DNA from 3 places in the Arthrobacter sp. 001422645 genome. Region 3 is predicted to be linked to each of the others. Evidence: predicted binding sites of a transcription regulator. Region 3 holds the regulator's gene; each other region holds the start of a gene.
The links. The regulator LexA, encoded in region 3, represses DNA repair genes until DNA is damaged. The targets are predictions, from matches to a motif close to TCGAACANNTGTTCGA.
Positions count from the first base shown of each region.

Region 1: uvrA (excinuclease ABC subunit UvrA) is a predicted target of LexA. The motif match lies at 1,490-1,505, and genes of this name have one in related genera.
Region 2: AC6EUH_RS12870 (LexA family protein) is a predicted target of LexA. The motif match lies at 2,876-2,891, and genes of this name have one in related genera.

Region 1 covers NZ_JCBANT010000012.1:76,771-81,774, reverse strand. Annotated here, with positions in the region: gene uvrA (excinuclease ABC subunit UvrA) at 1-1,334, opposite strand, end outside; gene AC6EUH_RS13120 (GntR family transcriptional regulator) at 1,564-1,965, opposite strand; gene AC6EUH_RS13115 (ABC transporter ATP-binding protein) at 1,962-3,725, opposite strand; gene AC6EUH_RS13110 (ABC transporter ATP-binding protein) at 3,923-5,004, opposite strand, start outside.
Region 2 covers NZ_JCBANT010000012.1:22,118-27,121, reverse strand. Annotated here, with positions in the region: gene AC6EUH_RS12895 (hypothetical protein) at 1-188, opposite strand, end outside; gene AC6EUH_RS12890 (hypothetical protein) at 283-426, shown strand; gene AC6EUH_RS12885 (GNAT family N-acetyltransferase) at 516-1,034, shown strand; gene AC6EUH_RS12880 (hypothetical protein) at 1,358-2,026, opposite strand; gene AC6EUH_RS12875 (RNA polymerase sigma factor) at 2,023-2,643, opposite strand; gene AC6EUH_RS12870 (LexA family protein) at 2,916-3,347, shown strand; gene AC6EUH_RS12865 (Y-family DNA polymerase) at 3,352-4,632, shown strand; gene AC6EUH_RS12860 (AfsR/SARP family transcriptional regulator) at 4,682-5,004, opposite strand, start outside.
Region 3 covers NZ_JCBANT010000003.1:211,968-216,971, reverse strand. Annotated here, with positions in the region: gene hisB (imidazoleglycerol-phosphate dehydratase HisB) at 1-145, opposite strand, end outside; gene AC6EUH_RS06055 (histidinol-phosphate transaminase) at 210-1,328, opposite strand; gene AC6EUH_RS06050 (LysM peptidoglycan-binding domain-containing protein) at 1,462-1,986, opposite strand; gene lexA (transcriptional repressor LexA) at 2,329-3,078, shown strand; gene AC6EUH_RS06040 (ATP-dependent DNA helicase) at 3,344-5,004, opposite strand, start outside.

The DNA.
Region 1 (5,004 bases), on a different contig from region 3:
CATTCGCGCATCGGCAGGGCGGCGACGGCGGCGATGGACTTGCCGTTGATCAGCACCGAGAGCGACGCTGGGTTCAGGCGCGCGCCGTTGCAGGCCGGGCACGGGATCTGCCGCATGTATTCCTCGTAGCGGTCGCGGGCAGAGTCCGAATCCGTTTCAAGGTGTTTGCGGTGGACGTACTGGATGACGCCCTCGAAGCCGGTGCTGTATTTGCGTTCCCGGCCGAAGCGGTTGCGGTACTGCACCACCACTTTGTGGTCCTTGCCGTGCAGCACGGTCTGGCGGATGTCCTCGGAGAGCTTGTCCCACGGGGTGGTCATCGAGAAGCCGAGTTCCTTGGCGAGCCCGCCAAGCAACCGGTTCCAGTACTCGGTGGTGGCGGTGCCGAGGGACCACGGTGCGATGGCCCCCTCCGCGAGGGACAGTTCCCCGTTGGGGATGATGAGTTCCTCGTCAACCTCCAGCTTGGTGCCGATGCCGCTGCAGGCGGAGCAGGCGCCGAAGGGGTTGTTGAAGGAAAAGGACCGGGGTTCGATCTCGTCGATCGCGAGCGGGTGCTCGTTGGGGCAGGCAAGGTGCTCGGAGAAAGCCCTGATCCGTTCGGGATCGTCGGCGTCGAGGTCGACGAACTCGGCGAGGATCCGCCCTTCGGCCAGGCCCAAGGCGGTTTCCACCGAGTCGGTGAGGCGCTGGCTGATGCCTTCCTTGACCACCAGGCGGTCCACCACCACTTCAATGGTGTGCTTGAACTGCTTACCGAGCTTGGGGGGATCGCTCAGCTGGATCAGCTTGTCATCGACCCGGGCCCGCGAATAGCCCTTGGCGGTGAGTTCCTTGAAAAGTTCAACGAATTCGCCCTTGCGGCCGCGGACCACCGGGGCAAGCACCTGGAAGCGGGTTCCCTCCGGCAGTTCCAGCAGTTGGTCCACGATCTGCTGCGGTGTCTGCTTGGTGACGGGCTCGCCGCACACGGGGCAGTGCGGGCGGCCGACACGGGCCCACAGGAGGCGCATGTAGTCGTAGATTTCCGTGATGGTGCCCACGGTGGAGCGCGGGTTCTTGCTGGTGGATTTCTGGTCGATGGACACCGCGGGCGAGAGGCCCTCGATGAAGTCGACGTCGGGCTTGTCCACCTGGCCCAGGAACTGCCGGGCGTAGGCGGAGAGCGACTCGACGTAGCGGCGCTGGCCCTCGGCGAAGATGGTGTCGAACGCGAGTGATGACTTGCCCGAGCCGGAGAGGCCGGTGAAGACGATCATGGAGTCGCGCGGCAGGTCCAGATCCACGTTGCGCAGGTTGTGTTCGCGCGCGCCCTTGACCACAAGCCGGGACATGTCCGGGCGTGTCACCGCCGGGCGGGATTCGGCTCCGCGGCCCGGTTTTGCGGACGCCGGTTTCGCGGGGGCATCAACGGTGGCCGGGGCATGAACGGCGGGGGCATCAACGGCTGGATCTTCAGCTACGGCTTTAGGCACGCTACCAATGCTAATCGAAAACTTCTTCGAATATCCATTCCCGGCTGTGTCCCGCGCCGGAGAACGCAGGCCGATATGTTAGCGGGGGCTACTCGCGGTCGTACGCCGCGGCGAGCAGCTGCACGGCCTCGGCGAAGCTGGCACCCTGGGCCTTGGCCGCGGCGGCGAAATCGGCGGCGGCAGCGGAAAGTGAGCTCCAGGCCTCGTCCCGGGCGCACACCACCGTCCCGTTCCGGCCCCGGGTCAGCACGACGCCGGCGGCCTCCAGTTCCTTGTAGGCGCGCGCCACGGTGTGGGGCGCGACGCCCAGCTCGCCGGCGAGGTTCCGGACGGCGGGGAGCTTGGTCCCGGGGGCCAGGGTCCCGTTGTCAGCGCGTTCGATGATGTTGAGCCGGAGCTGCTCAAACAGGGGCACGGTGCTGCCGGGATTCGGCCGCCAGGAGCCGGGAAACGGTGTTGCCGATGTTGCTGGTGTTTCGGTGGGGCTCACTGTCCGGGCTCCTGGTCACGTTGGGGCTGTTCGCGGCGGGCGAACTGCGCCTCGTAGAGTTTAAGGTAGTGCCCGCCCTTTGCCATCAGCTGCTGATGGGTCCCCTGCTCAACAATCCGTCCTTGGTCCATGACCAGAATTAGATCAGCGTCCCGGACGGTGGACAAACGATGGGCAATGACGAAGCTCGTGCGACCCTGCCTGAGCCGTTGCATCGCCTGCCGGATCTGCACTTCGGTGCGGCTGTCAACGGAGCTTGTGGCCTCATCGAGGACCAGGATGCTGCGCCCGGCCAGTTGCGCCCTGGCGATGGAGATCAGCTGGCGCTGGCCGCGGCTCAGCGAGTCGCCGTCGTTGCCGAGCATCGTGGCGTAGCCACCGGGCAGGGCACGGACGAACTGGTCCACGTGGCTGGCGCGCGCAGCGGCTACGATCTCGGCGTCGCCTGCGCCGGGGCAGCCGTACTCGATGTTGTCCCGGATGCTGCCGCTGAACAGCCAGGCGTCCTGCATCACGGTGCCGAACTTGGCCCGCAGGGTATCCCGCGGCAGATCCGTGATGTCCGTGCCGTCGACCCTGATCCGTCCGGAGTCGAGTTCGTAGAACCGCATCAGCAAGTTCACGACGGTGGTTTTGCCGGCGCCGGTGTGGCCTACCACCGCCACGGTCTGCCCGGGTTCCACGGTGAAGGACAGGTCCCGGACCGCCGGGGCAGCCGGGCTGTAGCCGAAGGTGACGTGTTCAAAGGCGACCCGGCCGGCGGTGCCGGCCGGCGCGGCGGCGCTGCCGGGGCCGGGACGGGTGCCTGGCGCGGCTTCGGGGCCCATTGCGGGCTCCCCCGGGATTTCCGGGGCGTCCAGGAGTTCGAAGACCCGCCCGGCCGAGGCGAGGCACGACTGCATGAGGGTCAGCATGCCGCCGATCTGGCCCATTGGCTGGCTGAAGAGCCGGCTGAACTGGATGAAGGCCTGGAGGCCGCCGATGGTCATGGCGCCGGCCAGGACCTGGAGTGCCCCGACGACGGCGACGGCGACGTAGTTGAGGTTGGACACGAAGACCATGAGGGGCTGCACCACGCCGGACACGTACTGCGCGCGGGCGCTGGCACGGCACAGTTTGTCGTTGCCGTCCTTGAACCGGGACGCGGCCGTCTCCTGCCGCCCGAAGGCCTTGAGGACCTCGTGGCCGGTGAAGAACTCCTCCAGCTGTGCGTGCAGCTCGCCCGTGCTCCCCCACTGCTCGGTGAAGTGGGCCTGGGATTTCCTGGCCACAAGGACGGTGATGAGCGTGGACACCGGGACGGAGACCAGCGCGATCAGGGCCAGGACCGGCGACAGCCACAGCATCATGGCCAGCGCCGCGGACAGCATCAGCAGCGACATGATCAGCTGGTTGAGCAGCTGGTTGAGGGCCTGGGCGATGTTGTCAACGTCGTTTGTGGCGCGGCTCAGCACGTCCCCGCGGTGTTGTTCGTCAAAATGGCGGGACGGGAGGACATGCAGCTTCTCCTCCACGGAGGCCCGCAGCCCGTAGCTCAGCCGCTGCACGGCGACGGCGGTCAGGGCGCCCTGGATCCAGCTGAAAAAGGAGGCCCCCAGATATATGATGGACACTCCCGCCAGCAGCGCGGCGAGTTCCTCCTCGTTGAAGGAACCCCCGACCACACCGGCAACCACGACGTCGGTGGCGTCGCCCAGGAGTTTCGGTGCCGCCACGTTGAGCACCACAAACGCGGACGTTGCGGCGATGACGCCGGCCATCCGCCACGCCGACGGCCGCAGCAGACCGAGCAGCCGCCCGGCGGTCCGCCAGCGGAACCGGCCGCCCGTCGGTGCCTCCTCTTGGGGCACCACCGGGAGGGCCTCGGTGCGCCCGCCGGACGGTGTGTCCACCAGGGGCTGGTCCCTGGCATCGCGTGCGGGAGCGTCCGTGCCGGCGTCGAGCGCCTGTTCCGGGGTCACAGGGTCTCCTCCAGCACCAGCTGGGAGGCAGCGATCTCCCGGTAGCTCGGTGACGTGTCCATCAGCTGCTGGTGTGTCCCCTGCGCCACCAGCCGGCCGTCCTCAAGAACCAGGATCAGCCCGGCGTCCACGATCGTGGCGACCCGTTCGGCGACGATCAGGACAGTGGCCGTGCGGAGCAGCGGCCCGATCGCCTCGCGGAGCCGGTGGTCGGTGCCGTAGTCCAGTGCCGAGAAGCTGTCGTCGAACAAGTACACCGGAGCCTCACGGAGCAGCGCGCGGGCGATGCACAGCCGCTGCCGCTGGCCGCCGGAGAAATTCGTGCCGCCCTGGCTCACCGGCGCTTCCAGCCCCTGCGGCAGCTTCCGGACAAACTCCTCTGCCTGCGCGCTGCCCAGCACGCGCCAGAGATCGTCGTCGGTCGCCGCCGGGGCGGCCATCCGCAGGTTCTCGGCTACCGTCCCGGAGAACAGATACGAGTGCTGGGGTACGACGGCGATCATGCTCCGCAAGGCGTCCAGGGTCAGGCTCCGAACATCGCATCCTCCGATGCTGATGTGCCCGCCGGTGGCGGCCAGGAACCGGGGCACCAGATTCAGCAGCGTTGTTTTGCCGCTCCCCGTGGCGCCGATAACAGCCGTCACGGTCCCCGGAGCGGCCGTGAAGCTGACACCGTCGAGGACCGGTGCCTCGGCCCCGGGGTACGCGAAGGAGACGTTCCGGAATTCCACGGCGTTGCCCTCGGGTGCGTCGCTGCCCGGGCCGTCCGTGATCGCGGGCGCCGTGTCGAGGACCGCCTGGATCCGCTCGGCGCAGGCCGCCGCGCGCGGGGCCGTCATGAAGACGTACATCGCCATCATGATCGCGATGAGGATCTGCAGGATGTAGGCGATGAATGCCGTTAGTGCGCCGAGCCGCATCTCGCCGGACTGGATCCGGTGCCCGCCGAACCAGACGACACCGACGGAGGACAGATTCACCACAAGCATGATCAGCGGCATCATGCCGGCGACCAGCAGCGCGGACCGCAGGTTGTTCTGCGTCAGGTCCTTGTTGACCACGTCGAAGCGCCGGATTT
Region 2 (5,004 bases), on a different contig from region 3:
GCGACGTAGACGAAGAGCAACCAGCTGAGCGTCGTCAGCAGCGTCTGGTGGTTGCTCAGCAGGGAGAGCCCGCCGAGGAGCCCGATGCCCCAAAACAAGACCACGCCGGCCAATACCGCTGCCGCGGGGAAGTACTCGCTCGAGACAGTGGTTTTCACGGTGCTCTGCAAAATCATCAAGGTTTTCATGGACCCTCCTCATGCCTGGCGGTGGAGAGAATCCGCCGGGGTCATTCCAAGTATGGGGCCCGCCGCAACCGGATTTTCGTCGAATGCCCGCGACGTGACGAAGCTAACGAACGTCGCTGCGAATTCCTTCGCCGAGCCTGCCCTGAACCGCCGGGCGGTGGAACTGCGGCTCCACATCGCGCCCATCGTCCTGGGTGCGGGCGAGCGGCTGCTGGGACGGCGTCGCGAACCAGCTTGAACCTGAAAATCTGATTTCCCCTCGTCAGAGGGCGTGAAATGCCGAGCCGGCGGCACGGGAAACGGGGATCCTGCGCATACGATCTTGTGATGCCTCGCCTTACCGCTCCGGACGTCAGATACCACTCCTCCTGGCTGGAAGGATCAGCTGAATTTTCCGGCGCCCGCAGGGACGGCGGGGGCGCGGAGGACTGGCCGCTGGAAGAACTCAGGGATGCCCTGACATTCCACCGGTTTGTGGAGGCGCTTGCTATGGATGCATTGCCGGAGAGCCCGCGGAAGCCGGGATACGTGCCCTGCACCTACCTGTGGGTCGTGGAGGGTGACACGTTCCTTGGCTCTCTGGCGATCAGGCACGAGCTGAACGAATTCCTCCTCAACGAGGGTGGGCACATCGGCTACAGCATCAGGCCTTCCGCGAGACGCCGCGGCCACGCGGCTGCCGCGCTGGCCGACGCCCTGCTGGTAGCGCGAAACCTGGGAATTCCCCGGGTTCTGCTCACCTGCGATGACAACAACACCGGCTCCCGGGCGACCATCGAAAAGAACGGCGGCGTATACGAGGACACCCGCAACGGCAAACGACGCTACTGGATCGATACCGCCTAACCGGTCACCCGTTGATGACGGTGCGGTTCCCGTGTGCTTCTTGCACGGTCAGGGTCATCGTCCTGCATGACCCGGAGTGGACAGCCACCCTCTTCCGCACTCCATATGAGCCCACCTGATCCCGGCCGCTGGTACCTGTCCGCCTCAGCGTCCTGGGCGGTCGGCAGTCCGCAGAGTCTGCCGGTAACCTGCGGAGGAGCTTTTGTACGCATGGCCCCCGAGGACGCAGGACGATGGCCGCAGTGACGCCGATGTCGGCGGATGGGCGCACTCGTTCCGGCGGGCCCCGGGGGCACGCGTTCCAGCGCTCAGATTGCTTCCGGCTATTTCTCGAGCGCGGGGATTCCGAGCCGGGCGCAGACTTCGGCTGGGCCGGGGATGACGGCGACGGTGTTGTCGACGACGCACGCGGTCAGGAATGGAACGTAGTGTCCCAATGCCAGGTTGTCCGGTCCGGGGTAGAGGGGATTGCCATTTTGGTCCATGTTCGCGTCCTCAGGGACGATACGGTCGCCCCTGGGACCTTGGGGAGGCGACACGAAACCGTCCGGGATGAGGTCATCGGTTTCTCCGCTTTGGTTCATTGTCCCGATATCCCACGCTTTGCTGCATTGGTTGATGGGGTCGTTGATCTGTTTCATTCCGGCGTTCTTATCGTCCGGGTTTGGGTTGTTCTCCGTGTCGAAACCTGCGATGAAAGTCCCGGTGGTGATGTAAGGAGGCCTTGTCTCCCCGGGCGAGCCGATGACGGGCATTCTGGTGGTGATGTCGGCGTGGTAGTAGCAGCGGATGTCCCGTTTATCCTCCACTGGTGCCAATGACACGTAGACGCCGGCGGCGGTGGTGCCGGCCAGTGCCAGCCCGGCGAAGGTCAGCATTGCGGGTTTGCGCCACTGGGGGGTCGGCTTGGGCGTCCGGCGGGCCTCCTGGACGAGGAGGTTCTGGACGCGGTTTTTGGTGTCTTTCGGGTAGGTCACTTCAGACAGGTTCATGAGAGCCTCGCTTCAACGATCGTCGTGTCGAGTTGTTCCTTGGGCTCCAGGTCCCGGTTCGTGGCAGCCAGCTTGGCCCGTGCGCGATGCAGTCTCGATTTCACTGTCCCGATTCGGACGCCGAGGGTCTTGGCGGCCACTTCCTGGCTAACTCCGTTCATCAGGCACAGGATCACGACGTCACGTTCCCCATCGTTCAGCCCCGCGGTCGTGTCAAGCAATTCGCGGACGGCACGTTCCGCGTCGAGCCTCGAGGCGACTGCCTCCGCATGGTCTGCTGCAGGTTGGCCGTGCCGGGGATCGGAGTGTGGCAGCCTGGCCAGGAAGTCGGCGTGCCTCCTCGATCCCCTGGCACGATTGCGGTTCGCGTTTGTTGCCACGCCGAGCAGCCACGGCAGGACAGTGTCCCTCTCCGGTCTGAGTCTGTTGCGCTGCCGCCACGCCTCCAAAAAGGTGATCGAGACGAGTTCCTCCGCGTCGTGCCAGGAACCGCACCGGGACAGGCAGTACCGAAAGACCGCATCGGCGTGCCTGTCGAACAGGACCCCGAAGGCGTCAGCATCGCCTGCACTGCACTTACGCCACAGGTCTTCGTCGGTGTCCCCCATTAGCCTCATGCCTTGTAGTGTCCGCAGGACCCGAAAAGGTTCCCGCTCCGCCAAAATAGTTTTCGCCGTTCCCGGCCAGACTCCGAGTCCCGCCCCTGCCCAGCACTGAGAGTCAAAGCTACGGCAGTCGGAACACTAAGGACGGAAAGCGGAAGCTGCGCCGCAGCGCGGATCTGATCCTCCGTCAGATGCAACATGTTGAGGCATGCCCAATGTCGGCGCCCGGAGCTACACTGAAGCATCGAACATATATTCGAATATGGGTGTAGCGAGGGTGTGTTGTGGGCGTAATCATCGGGCCCCGCGTGATAGACGCGGGCACTTCTCTACTGTCGGTCCTTATCTCGCCGGTGCCGGTTGCCGCCGGCTACCCTTCTCCCGCGCAGGACTACTTTGACGGCCGCATCGACCTCAACGAACACCTCATCAAGGACATCACCAGCACCTACGTCGTCAGGGTGTCCGGGGACTCCATGGAGCGTGCCGGGATCAGCGACGGCGACGAGCTGATCGTGAACCGCGCCCTCGAGCCGCGCGACGGCTGCGTCGTCGTCGCGGTCCTCGATGGCGAGCTCACAGTCAAGAGACTGCGCATCACGGCGTCCGGCGTGGTGCTGCAGGCCGACAACCCGCGGTACCCGGACATCAGGGTGCCGGCACTGTCGGACCTGGTCATCTGGGGCGTCGCGACCCGTTGCCTGCACCATGTCTAGGGCCATGCCGGGCCGGGGCAGCGTGGCCCTTGTTGACGTGAACTGCTTCTATGCCAGCGCCGAACGCGCCTTCGACCCCTCGCTGGAGGGCCGTCCGCTGGTGGTGCTCTCCAATAACGACGGCTGCGCGGTCACCCGCTCCCCCGAAGCGAAAGCACTCGGAATCAGCCTCGGCGAGCCGTGGTTCAAGCTCGCACCGCGGGCAAAGGAATGGGGGCTGGTGGCTCGGTCCAGCAACTACGAGCTCTACGGGGACATCAGCGCCCGGGTGATGGAACTCCTCGGCCGCTACTCGGCCTGGCTGGAGGTCTACAGCATCGACGAGGCCTTCCTCGGCGTCAACGGCACCCCGGAGGAACTGCAGCGGCTGGGCCACACGATGAAAACCGCAGTGCGCCGCAACGTCGGCGTCCCCGTCTGCGTCGGCATCGCCGGCACCAAGACCCTGGCGAAACTGGCCAACAAGTGGGCCAAGCACAATCCGGCGTTCGACGGCGTCTGCCACTGGGACGCTGTTCCCGCCGCCCGGCGGGAGAAACTCATGGCGGGCCTGTCCGTGGTCGAGCTCTGGGGAGTGGCAGCACGGCTGACCAAACGGCTGAACGCACAGAATATCCACACGGTCCTGGACCTCGCCCGCGCAGACCCCATCAAGATCAGGGACCGCTTTTCGGTGGTGCTGATGCGGACGGTCCTGGAGCTCAACGGAACACCGTGCATCCCCCTGGAAGAGGAACGGATCGGCCGCGACCAGCTCATCTTCAGCCGTTCCTTTGCCACACCGATCACCACCGGCGCCGGGGTGCGCCAGGTGCTGGGCATCTACGCCCAGCAGGCCAGCGCCCGGCTGGCGAAGCACCGGCTCCAGGCCAAGCTTCTGACGGCGTTCGCCGCCACGTCCTTCTACGACCCGCAGGACAACTCGTACCCCACCGTCTACGTGCCCCTGCCGATGCCCACCGCCGATCCCGTCCTCCTGGCGAGAGCGGCGTACGCCCTGCTCCCCCGGATTGACGACGGCGTCAAGTACGTCCGCGCGGGGATCATGGTCACCGATCTGCGCCCCACCGGCAACCAGGCGCCGCTGGCAATCTTCGAAAATCCGCACGAGGAACGAGGCATCGGCCCACTGCTGGAGGACGTCAGCCGGAGATACGGGCGGGGGTCGATCGGCCTCGGCTTCGCCGGGATCCGGGGCGGACCGGATTGGAGCATGAAGCGGGACATGCTGTCCCCGCGGTACACGACGCACTGGGCAGAACTCCCCGTGGTCAAAGCCGCGTGACCAGTCTGGCGGGCAACACCGGCTGCGGGAAAGGCTCCGCGCGAACCGGTCAGACGGCGACGGCCAGCGCCTGCTGCAGGAACGAGTCGAGGACCCTGCCGGCGTTCTCCTGCATGCGCCGGGATTCCTCGGCGGGGTGCTGCGTGCACTTGGGTCCGTGCAGCCGCTCCCCCAGGTACAGCAGCGCCGCAAGGACTTCCGAGAGTTCGGTGTTACCCTCGGCGCGCTGTCGGAGCAGCCTCAGGTGGGCGGCCTGCAGGGCAGGGCCCGGAGTGCAGCCCAGGTCGCGGTCAAACAGCCGGCGGCAGCGCTCATAGGCCGACAGCCCCTCCACCGGAAGACCGGCCTGTTCGTATCCCGCAACAAGAATGG
Region 3 (5,004 bases):
TGTGGTCGTAAAACGGGACCGAGGTGCTGATGTCCGAGACGCCGGTGCCGTCCAGGTTGATCTCGACCAGCACGGATGACTCGCTGGTGGTCCGCTCCATGCGTGCGGTCCGGCCCTCGGCAGGCGTTGCTCCGGTGTTGCTCATGTGGGTGTCCTTTGGATGACGACGGTGCCCGGCAGCCAGGCAGTGTGGATGTCCTGGGTTAAGTCTAGGCGGGCTGCACTGCGCGGCCGGCCAGGATCCGTTCGAGGGCTTCGAGGAACGCTGTGGTTTCCGTCTCAGTCCCGGCCGTGACGCGCAGGTGCCCGGCAATTCCGACGTCCCGGATCAGCACACCGGCATCCAGCAGGCCCTGCCAGACCTCGTGCGGGTTGTCCAGGCCGCCGAAGAAGACGTAGTTCGAGTCAGACGCAGCCGGCTTGAGGCCCATGCGCTGCAGTTCGGACACGATCCGGTCCCGCTGGCGTTTGATGTCCTCGACATCGGCCATCAGCGCGACCCGGTGGTGCAGGGCGGCCAGGGCGGTGGCCTGGGTGATGGCGGAGAGGTGGTACGGAAGCCGGACAAGGCGCAGGGCGTCGGTGACCTCCGGCGCTGCCGCCATGTAGCCGACCCGGGCGCCGGCCAGGGCAAAGGCCTTGCTCATGGTGCGCGAGACGATCAGCCGCTCCCGGCCGGGCAGCAGGGTAAGCGCGCTGGGCGTCCCGTCGTGGGCGAACTCGTGGTACGCCTCGTCGACGATCACGATGGTCTGGCTGGCCTCGCCCGCCTCGTAGACGGCTTCCACGACGTCCAGGCCCAGGCCGGTGCCGGTGGGGTTGTTCGGGGAGCACAGGAAGACGATGTTCGGCTGGAGTTCGCGGACCTGGCGGGCGGCTGATTCGGCGCTGAGTCCGTAGTCGTCGGCGCGGACCCCGACGATGTATCCGGTGTCCGTGCCTGAGGCCAGCAGCGGGTACATGGAGTACGTGGGAGGGAAGCCGAGCGCAGTGCGTCCCGGGCCGCCGAAGGCCTGGAGGATCTGCTGGAGCACCTCGTTGGATCCGTTGGCCGCCCAGATGTTGTCCGCGCCCAGTCCGTGCCCAAGATATTCGGCCAGCGCCTCGCGCAGTTCCGTGAATTCGCGGTCCGGATAGCGATTCAGTCCGGCGGCGGCGATCGTGACGGCCTCGGAGATGGCGGCGCGGACGTCCGCCGGGACGCCATGTGTGTTCTCGTTGACGTTGAGCAGGATCGGAACGTCCAGCTGGGGCGCCCCGTACGGCGTCAGGCCCCGGAGGTTCGTCCGGAGGGGAAGTCGGTTCAGTCGCTCTAACTGGTCAGTCACTTCACCAGTTTAAGTGAGATCGTCACGGGCTCCGAATCTGTGACGCCGCAGGGCAGGCGGGTAGCCAAGGCCACGGGCCCTATATCGGCCGTGGGGGCCGTCGCGCGCCCCGGAACGCGCGGGTCCGGCGGTGCTAGTTGGACGGAATGAAAAGCGCCTGGCCCGGAACGACGCGGGCGGCTTCCAGGTTGTTCAGCTGCATGATGTCCGAGACGACGTCACGGGGATCGCGCTCCGGGGCGACGGCCTCGGCGATGGCCCACAATGACTCACCGGGCTGCACCGTGACGGTGACAGTGGGCGTCAGGGAAAGTTCGGCGGCGGACTCCGCCGCCTTGGCGGGGGCGTTGAGGAAACCACTGAAGGAGAGGACCAGTGCGGCCAGCAGGATCAGCGGCATCGCGATGAAGACAAAGCGCCCCCGCCGGGTAAGCCGCAGCGGCGCCGGCTTTGCCGACTGCTGCTTTGCCGGCTGCGCGGCTCCTGTGGTCCCGTCCTGGACAGCGTGGCGGGTCTGGCTTTTACGGGCCTGCCCTCTCATAGGACTCTGCAGGCTCATACGGCTCGGCCCGCCGACGGGGGAACCGCCCCCGGGCCGGCCGTAGTCGCCGAATGCGTCGCGGCCGAAAGTGTCGTGAAACGCGCTTGTTGCTGACATGAACTGAGCCCTCCTGGACCATACTGTGCCGCCCGGCGTACTCCACGTACCCGCCGCCAACCGGCCATACCTTCGAACAAAGAACCGAACACACCGTTCGACCCGAGTCGTACAAAACTAGAACACATATTCGAATCTTGCTGGTTCTGTTTTAGCACTTATTGACGAACATTGTCGAGACTCGCTAGAACAAATGTTTGAAAAAGCAGTGCGGCTGGCCTACGTTTGATGCAAAGAACAACCACTTCTGCAGTTGATCAGCAGGGTCTGACATTTCAGGCCGGAAGTTCCCGGCAGCTGCAGCCACGGGCGGCCGGGCGGAACGGAAAGGCGTTGGCGAACATGGCAGCACAAGCCACTGGCGGCAGGGCCACCCAGCGGGGCCCGCAGGCAGCCCGGCCACCCAAGAGCCTCACCGTCCGGCAAAAGAAGATCCTGGAAACCATCCAGCGCTCCGTGACGGACAACGGCTACCCGCCGTCCATGCGCGAGATCGGCGATACCGTCGGACTGGCCAGCCTCTCCAGCGTGACCCACCAGCTGTCGCAGCTGGAAAAACTCGGCTACCTGCGGCGCGACCCCAAACGCCCCCGCGCCATGGAAGTCCTGATGCCGCTGACCCTTGATGAGGGAGCCGCGAAGATTTCAGGGGTTGAGAAGTCCAGCGGTCTGCGCGCCGTAGGCGGCCTGTCCGTTTCGGAGCTGGCCAGCGCCACCGACACAGCCATGGTGCCGCTGGTGGGCCGCATCGCGGCGGGCGGACCAATCCTGGCCGACCAGGTCGTGGAGGACGTGATGCCCCTTCCCCGCCAACTGGTGGGCCACGGCGAGCTCTTTATGCTCAAGGTCGCGGGTGACTCGATGATCGACGCAGCCATCTGCGACGGCGACTGGGTGGTGGTGCGCCGGCAGGGCGATGCCGTCAACGGTGACATTGTGGCCGCCCTGCTGGACGACGAGGCAACAGTCAAGACCTTCCGTCAGCGCGACGGCCACACGTGGCTGCTGCCGCAGAATACGCAGTACGAGCCCATCCTCGGCGACCACGCCGTCATTATGGGCAAAGTCGTCTCCGTGTTGCGTTCGCTTTAGGAACCGCCCTCCACAGCCCTTTCGAAGAAGGCCCCGCCGGCGTTGACCATGTCACGTCGGGCGGGGCCTTTCACGTTCCCTCCCAGTTGCTGGCGCCACAGCGGCAGCAACGTCCCGGAATTCCGCGCATGTCGTGGGAGCCGGGCGGCCGCAGACGGCAGCAGCCGGGCAGGAACGTCAGAGCCCCGGCCGGGGCAGACCTGAGCGAAAAACCTGCCGGCCCGCTCCTGCCCCGCTCCGGCCCTCGGTCACGTGATGGGCTGCCCTACCCCTTCGCGAGCCGCTCCAGGGCCGCGAGGGCGACCGTGGGGTCGGTAGTGGGCCAGAACGGCGGCAACGCGGCCCGGAGGAATCCCCCGTACCGCTCGGTGGACAGCCGGGAATCCAGCACCGCCACCACTCCCTTGTCCGTTGTTGTGCGGATCAGCCGGCCGGCGCCCTGGGCCAGCCGGATGGCGGCGTGGGTCGCGGACACACTCATAAAGCCGTTCCCGCCGGCCTGGGCCACCGCCCGGGACCGCGCCGTCATCAGGGGATCGTCGGGCCGCGGGAACGGAATCCGGTCAATCACCACGAGGCGGCAGGAGGTCCCCGGCACGTCGACGCCCTGCCACAGGGACATGGTGCCAAACAGGCAGGTGTCCGGTTCGTCGGCGAACTGCTTCACCAGCGCCGTCATGGTCGAATCCCCCTGACAGAGGATGGACATGTCCAGCCGGGGACGCAGGGCCTCGGCGGCATCCTCGGCGGCGCGCCGGGAGGAGAACAGGCACAGGGCCCCGCCGCCGGAGGCCCGGATCAGCTTCTCGAGCTCATCGAGCGCCTCCGGGGACGTGCCGCGGCCGGGCTTGGGCAGATGCTTGGCGACGTAGAGAATGCCCTGCTTGGGGTACTCGAAGGGCGATCCGACGTCGACGCCGGTCCAGCTGGGGGCGCCGGGTCCCACCAGGCCCAGACCCCCGGCCGCCGGTTCGAACGCGGACCCGATCGCCAGGGTGGCCGAGGTCAGGATGACGGTGTGGTCCGCGAACAGGCCCTCGCGGAGCCGTCCGGCGACGCTGAGTGGTGCGATATTGACCAGCGCCGGGGCGGACTCGTCCGGCTGGGAATAGCCCTGCTGCGGGTCGAAGGTGCTGTTGCGGGAAAACCAGACCACCTCGCGGTTTTCGCGTGCGGCCAGCAGCCGTTCGCAGAGCTCCAGGATCACCATGAGCCGGGAGCGCGCCAGTTGGCGTCCGCCGTCGGCCGTGTTGGCGCTGTCTCCCTTCGAATCCGAAAGGGCGGCGCGGCACGCGTCACGCAACTGGTCCACGCAGTCCAGTTGTTCGCTGTTGAGTCCGTTGGGCATGAGCCCGCTGGGGACGCCTTCAATGGCGAGTTCCAGGTTGGACGCCGCATTGTTCAGCGCGTCCACGGTGATGCCGGTGTGCTTCCGGGCCCCGGACGCGGCGGCGTGCACCATCGCGACGGACAGCTGGCCGGACACGGCGCCGGTCACGCGGTCCTGGAGCTCGTGGGCTTCATCCACCACCACCACGTCGTATTCCGGCAGCACGGCCAGGCCCTCGAAGGCACTGACGGCGAGCATCGCGTGGTTGGTGACGACCACGTCTGCGTCGGCGGCGTTCTGCCGGGCCAGTTCGCTGAAGCATTCGGCCGCCAGGGGGCACTTCTGCGCGCCGAGGCATTCCATGGAGGTGACGGAGACCTGCCGCCAGGCCCGGTCGGTGACGCCGGGCAGAAGTTCGTCGCGGTCCCCCGTGACGGTGTCCTCGGCCCATTCGCGCAGCCGGACGACCTCCTTGCCGAGCTGCGAGGACGGGCCGCCCATGGCCGCGGCGAAGTGCGGCACGGAAGTGTCCTCGCCGAGGGAGAAGAGCTGGCCCTCCGACGGCTCTTCCGAGGGGAACCCGCCTTCGAGCTTGT